DNA from 2 places in the Symbiobacterium turbinis genome. Region 1 is predicted to be linked to the other one. Evidence: riboswitches for the same ligand, from Rfam matches in the RefSeq annotation. Region 1 holds a riboswitch; the other holds the start of a gene.
What was found. A riboswitch is a leader RNA that binds a small molecule or an ion and turns the genes downstream of it on or off. The one in region 1 is predicted to bind cyclic di-AMP.

Region 1 (3,394 bases):
CCATGGTGATCACGGTTACGCGTCCGCCGTGCTGCTCCCTGAGCTGGAGGGCGGCTTCGAGACCGTGCAGATCGTAGGGGTTCACGATGGAGGGAACGCCTTCGCGGATCAGCGTGCCGGTCTTGGTGTCGATGCGGATCTCCCGGCTGTCCGGCACCTGCTTGACGCATACAACGATGTGCACCCGGATCCCCCTTTCGACAGAAATGAGCGTTCTTGTACTACCGTAACGCTTGTGGAACAGAAGCGGCAGTCTCCTTTCGGATAGTATGTGAGCCATTTCACAAGCATGGCGGTACTAGTGCGTGGGGTCTGAAGCGGTCCTGACGAGAGCAAAATGAAAGACCCCTGCCGCGCCGGCGCAGCAGGGGTGGAAGGTTGGCGGTAAGTGACCAAACCCCGCCAGTCATGTGACTGACGGGGCCTTGGGCGTCTTCGCGGTTTACCGTCCCACGAACATCTGGGTGAACATCATCCCGTACGGGCCACCCTCGACGATGCCGATACCGACGTGGGTGTAGTTGGCGTTCAGGATGTTCGCCCGGTGGCCGGACGAGTTCATCAGAGCGGTGTGGGCCCGCTCGACCGTCTGGTTGCCGGCGATGTTCTCGCCCGCGGTGCGGTACGAGACGCCGTGGGCCTTCATCATGTCGAACGGCGAGCCGTAGGTGGGCGAGTTGTGGTCGAAGTAGCCCCGGTTGATCATGTCCTGGCCCTTCATCCGCGCCAGCTTCGTCAGCTCCAGGTCAGCCTGCAGGGGCTGGAGACCGGCCTTGGCCCGCTCCTGGTTGACCAGGTTCAGCATCTGCTGTTCGGCGGCGGTCAGGCCGTCGGCCTGGAGCTGGGCCTGGGGCTCCGCCGGCTGCACGGGCTGCTGGACCTCGGGCTGCCGGGGCTGCTGCGCCTCAGGCTGCTGCATCTTCGGCTGCGGCTGCTGGGCGGTGGTCTGCGGAGCAGACCACCGCAGGTTGAGCCACGTGAAGTAGCGGTTCAGCCGGTTCGAGGCGTTGTGGCGCACAGGCGCCTGGCAGGTGGTGATGTATGTGGTGGCGGCTGAGGCCGGAGCAGACATGGTGAGTGCAGCGGCGGTCACGGCGAGGGCCATGGCGAGCCCCGTAAGCCTGGTGAACTTCATGTTTCGCTCCTCCTTTTTCTGTCGTGACTTGGCGATGCCACAGAAGGGAGGAGGTGGCCTCCTCCTGCAACGCTTACGGGGTTAGCTGTCGGACGCGGGCGGCAGGAGTGTCGCCCGGGCAGCGGTTGCACTGCGCTTTGCCCCTGATGAACCTGGGTCCCCCGCTTCCGAATGAGGAATTCAGCGTGTGTGGGCGTCCGAAGTCGTTTTCTAGCGTAACGCATGTCAGCAAAATACGTCCATGTATAATGTATGGCTAAAATGCTACATACCTTCCAGAACCGCGTGGCCGTTTCCAGCGATGGCACACTCTTGCAGGTGATCATTGCGCCGCCGGCGAATCTCCCCATCGATCAGCAAAAACTACGGACCAGAGGTTGCCGCCCGGCAATAGAGGAGGTTGTCGCCCATGGACGCCAGGCGCATGACGCGCAGAGAATTGGCTCGGATGATCGACCACACGCTGCTGAAGCCCGATGCGACCGAAGCGCAGATTCGCCGGCTCTGCGACGAGGGGCGGGAGCACCAGTTCATGGCGGTCTGCGTCAACCCGTACTGGGTGCCGCTGTGCGCGGAACTGCTCGCAGGGACCGATGTGCGGGTCGGCACGACCATCGGCTTCCCGCTGGGAGCCAGCCGCACCGAGATCAAGGCCGTCGAGGCGGAGGATGCCGTGGCCCGCGGGGCCCGGGAAGTCGACATGGTGATCAACGTGGGCGCGCTGAAGTCCGGCCGGCGGGATGTGGTGCTGAACGATATCCGGGCGGTGGTTTCGGCCGTTTCCGGTGAGGCCCTGGTCAAGGTGATCATCGAGACAGGGCTGCTGACCGACGAGGAGAAGGTGATCGCCTGCCAGCTCGCCCAGGAGGCCGGCGCCGACTTCGTCAAGACCTCCACCGGGTTCGGCACCGGCGGCGCCACCGTGGAGGATGTCGCGCTCATGCGCCGCACCGTGGGTCCCGACATGGGGGTGAAGGCCTCCGGCGGCGTGCGGGACCTCGCCACCGCACTGGCGATGATCGAGGCCGGGGCCACCCGCATCGGCGCGAGCGCCGGCGTTGCCATCCTGGCCGGGCTCTCCGAGGAGCCCGGGTCCTGACGCGTGGACAGCGTCCGCGAAATGATGAAGCCCCCGTGACAGGCGTCACGGGGGCCGCGCATGTCAGGAGGCTCGCGTTAAGAGCCCACCACCACCCGGTTGCGGCCGGACTCCTTGGCCCGGTAAAGCGCAGCGTCCGCCCGGTTGACCCACGCTTCCACCGTATCTCCGGGATGGTACGGCGCAACACCGAGACTGATGGTCACCCGCAGAAAGCGTTCGCCGAGCTTCTGGTGAACGGCCTCAGCGATTCGCTGGGCGAGCTGGTAAGCCTGCGCGGTCTCGTTCACACGGGCGAGGATGATGAACTCGTCGCCGCCCCACCGCCCCACCGTGTCGGTGGCGCGCAGGGCCTGGCGCACCTCGGTGGTGACCGCGCGCAGCGCCGCATCGCCCGTCTCGTGGCCGTAGGTGTCGTTCACCTGCTTGAAGCGGTCCACGTCGAACATGATCATCGTGGCGGGCTGTCCGCCCTCTTCCGCACAGCGGATCTCCTGTTCGATGAGCGCGTACATCTGCCGCCGGTTGGGAATGCCCAGCAGGGGATCCGTGTGGGCCAGGTTGGCCAGGGACTGGGCGATCTTGCGGGTCTGGTGGTACTGCTGCTGGATCTCCGACCAGGCGAACAGGAGCCAGAGCAGCACGGCGTTGGCCAGGTAGAACTGCGCCAGCGGCCCGAACAGGATCGGATGCGCGCCTTCCAGGCCGCTCCTGTACAGGTGGACGAGGCCCAGGGCGAGCAGGCCGAGGTAGATGGCCGTTCCGATCCAGGCCGCCCGCCGGGTCCCGACGATCAGCATCAGGCCGACCAGCGAGACGGAGACCCACGGGCTCAGGCTGGCAAAGCGCCGGAGGGCCACGGAGTCGGCGGAGAACAGGCCCAGGTAGAGCAGCGTGAACAGCCCGACGGCGATGCCCGCCGTCAGGACGGCCTCCACGAAGCGCAGGCTCCGCCTGCGGCGCCACAGCAGCAGGGCCAGCAGGAGGGTGAGGGCGGCCCCGGCGAGGAGCAGGCCCGACGCTTCCTGGCCGCTGCTTCTGAGGAGCAGCCATTCAATCAGCGCCGCTGCTGAGGCAACAGGAAGCGCGAGGAGCAGAAGCGATCGCTTCTTCTGCTCGAGTGGGCTGTTCCGTGCCACCCTCTCACTCCCTTCACCTCA
Region 2 (3,394 bases), 310 kb from region 1:
CCTGTAGCCGACGGCGACGATCTCCGGATCCCAGGCGGCCACCTCGGCGAGAAGCCGTTCCACGGAGACGGCGGGCCCGAGGGAGCGTGCTTCGTAGCCCATTTGCTCGGCCATCTGGAGAAAACGGATGACGCCCCCCACGTGCACGTCGTCCCCGATGGCTGCTCCAATAATGCGTCGATTAGACAAGGTCCATCACATCTCCTTCCAGTGCGTAGTTGCTGATCTGCTCAGGGGCCCATCCCGCCATGCCGAGCCGTTCCACTGTCCGGCCCGTCTCCCGGAAGTCGACGCCGCAGATCCCGTTGGCGATGTGGATCAGCGCATCGGCGACGGGCGTCGGGATGCCGAAGGCAGCGCCCAGCGAGGCGATGGGGACGAGGCCGGTCGGCACGTCCTCCCAGATGTACCGGTGGTGGAGCTGCGCCGGCGCCCCCACGTCCGCGTAGGCCCGGGTGGCCTGAATCGCCTCGTACAGGCTCGGGCGCTCCACCCCGTACGCCTCGGCCAGCCACTCCCGGGCGGTCAGTGCGCCCACGCCAAGGCGCCGGGCAACCGCAACCCGCTCCTGGTCCAGTTGCTCGAGGAGCGCCGCGACCGAGGGGGTGATGCCGTCCACATAGTGACGGAAGGCGCCGCCGGTGGACTCGATGCGCCCGGCATTCAGGAGGGTCACGCCGGGGTGGAAGATGGCCCCCACGTTGTCCAGCGAGGTCTTCCAGACCCAGCGGGCCGGCATGAACTGGGGAAAGGCAGGCTTGATCCCCTCCAACAGCTCTCCGGTGCGCGACGCCGGCAGGGCCGCTGCCAGCACCTGGCGCTTGATACCGTGGATGCGGGCCTGGAAAGGTCCGATCTTGCGGCTGGCGTAAAGGAAGGTCTGTGCCTCGCCGACGATTACGTCGGCGGTGCACCCGGCCTCCCTCAGCGCGTGTCTGAACTCGATGGCCCCCGCCGTCCGGCCGGGCAGCAGGAGGATCCGTTGCCCGTCGCGCACGTAGGGCGCGCACCTCGTGGCGATCTCCCGGTGGGCCGAGGCGGGCAGCACGACGAGCACGACATCGGCGCTCTCCAGGGCCGCCTGCAGACTGTAGGCGACCTGCACGGGGCCAAAGCCCTCTACCTCACCCTCCAGGAAGACGCCTCCGGCGGCCTCGATCGGCTGCAGTGCCTCGGGATTGCGGGCCCAGAGCGATACAGGGAACCCCATCACTCCCAGATGACCGGCCATGGCGAGCCCACCGTGGCCGGCTCCGATCACGCAGTATCGCAGCACGGTCTCCTCCCTCCTCAATGCCTTGGTTACTGGCGTCCAGCCAGGCTTGGGGGAACGGAGAAGGCGCCGACCGCGTTGGTCGGCGCCCGCCTGAAGGCACAGCAAAGCTTAAGGTCTGGTGACCCCCTCCGTATTATGTATAGGCAACAATGGCAAGGGCCCACCACCTCAGCCACGCTTACGAGGTTAGCTGACGGACTCGGGGCGCCAAAGCGTGCCCCTACGCATCCTCCCTCCGGCCTCCGCCGGAGCCTCGGTGCGATTCGCCCCAGGAATGTGGTTCCCCCGTTCCCCGCTTGCGCGGGGATTCAGCGATCAGGCGGGTCCAGCGTTATTCCGTTACCGCAAGCGAGACTATTCTACCAAATCATCAGGACCGGCGTCAAGCGCGCCGAATTTTCTGACTCCCACGGTGTCCGACCGGCTCTGCCGGGCGGCACCGTGGCACTGCCCTCCGACTGGCAGGCGAGGGAGCGTCGGGAAGTGACAGCTTTCCCCAGCGTTACACGCCTGGTACCTTCCCCACTTCACGGTGTCCGACCGGCTCTGCCGGGCGGCACCGTGGCACTGCCCTCCGACTGGCAGGGGGAGGGGTGTGGGGAGGGGGGACACCTCCCCCCTCCCCACTTAGATCAAAACGCCGGAATCACCGCGCCGTCGTAGTTCTCCTCGATGAACTTCGCCACCGCCTCAGACTGCAGCAGCTCCATCAGCTTCTTGATCTCCGGGCGAGCCTCGTCGCCGGCGCGCACGGCGACAATGTTGGCATACGGGTTATCCTCCGCCGACTCCCGGGCCAGCACGTTGGCCTTCAAGCCCAGGTTCTTCTCAGCGTCCAGGTAGTAGTTGGTGTTGATGACAGCGGCGTCCACGTCCTGCAGGCTGCGCGGCAGGAACTCGGCCTGCAGCATCTCGATCTTCAGGTTCTTGGGGTTCGCGACCACATCGTTGGGCGTCGCCTCGACCCCGACCCCCTCCTTCAGCTCAATCAGCCCCTGATCGGCCAGCAGCTTCAGCGCACGCCCGCCGTTGGTGGGGTCGTCGGGAATGGAGACCGTGGCCCCGTCAGGCAGCTGGTCCAGGCTGGTCAGCTCCAGGGAGTAGAGGCCCAGCGGCTCCAGGTGGACAGCGCCGACCGAGACCAGGTCCAGACCGCGCTTGGAGGCGAAGTCTTCGAGGTAGGGCACGTGCTGGAAATAGTTGGCGTCGAGGCTGCCGTCCGCCAGGGCGAGGTTCGGCTGCACGTAGTCCGTGAAGACCACAATATCCAGGTTGATCCCCTCAGCCGCGGACGCCTCCTTGATGGACTCCAGAATCTCAGAGTGAGGCGTGACCGTCGCCCCCACCTTCAGCGTGACCTGCTCCTCCTGCTGCCCGGCAGGCTGCTGCTCACCCGCAGGCTCCTTCGCACCGCCACAGCCGGCCAGCACGCCCAGAGCCAGGACGGAAACCAGTGCAAGACTCACGATGCGCTTCATTCGCTCAACCTCCCATGTTTTCGATAACCCTATTTATGCGTAAACCTGTTGGCCAGGCTGTCGCCGATCCACTGCATGACCTGAACCATGACGACCAGGATCACCAGGCTGACGTACATGACGTCCATCTCGTACCGGGCGTAGCCCCACTTCACGGCGACGTCGCCCAATCCGCCGCCGCCGATGGCGCCGGCCATCGCCGAGTAGCCGACGACGTTCACCAGCATCAGGGCCGTGCCCCGCACCAGCGACGGCCTGGCCTCCGCCAGGAGCACCTTGGTGACCACCTGCCAGTTGGTGGAGCCCATGGCCAGGGCAGCCTCAACCAGGCCGGGGCTCACCTCGTGGAGCGCCTGCTCCACGACCCGCCCCATGAAGGGAACGGCCGCGACCACCAGCGGAACGATGGCCGCCGTGGTGCCGATGGAACTGCCGACGATCGCCCTCGTGAGCGGGGTGACCGCCACCATCAGAATGACAAAGGGCGTCGAGCGGCCGATGTTCACCAGAACACCGAGGACGCGGTTGAGCCCCGGCTTTTCCCAAAGGCCGCCCCGGGCGGTGATCACCAGCAGCACACCCAGGGGCAGGCCCAGGAGGAGCGTGAAGAAGGCGGCGGCACCCACCATGTAGAGCGTCT

Region 2: it holds a riboswitch for cyclic di-AMP, as region 1 does, so the genes downstream of both, ACZ45O_RS15400 (NAD/NADP octopine/nopaline dehydrogenase family protein) here and ACZ45O_RS16990 (CAP domain-containing protein) in region 1, are expected to answer to the same signal.

Annotation. Positions count from the first base shown of each region.
Region 1 covers NZ_AP042433.1:3,510,980-3,514,373, forward strand. The annotation lists gene ACZ45O_RS16985 (electron transfer flavoprotein subunit beta/FixA family protein) at 1-184, opposite strand, end outside; gene ACZ45O_RS16990 (CAP domain-containing protein) at 443-1,135, opposite strand; cyclic di-AMP (ydaO/yuaA leader) riboswitch at 1,191-1,331, opposite strand; gene deoC (deoxyribose-phosphate aldolase) at 1,560-2,234, shown strand; gene ACZ45O_RS17000 (GGDEF domain-containing protein) at 2,312-3,373, opposite strand.
Region 2 covers NZ_AP042433.1:3,203,559-3,206,952, reverse strand. The annotation lists gene ACZ45O_RS15405 (methionine synthase) at 1-189, opposite strand, end outside; gene ACZ45O_RS15400 (NAD/NADP octopine/nopaline dehydrogenase family protein) at 182-1,276, opposite strand; cyclic di-AMP (ydaO/yuaA leader) riboswitch at 1,437-1,600, opposite strand; gene ACZ45O_RS15395 (MetQ/NlpA family ABC transporter substrate-binding protein) at 1,909-2,754, opposite strand; gene ACZ45O_RS15390 (methionine ABC transporter permease) at 2,784-3,394, opposite strand, start outside.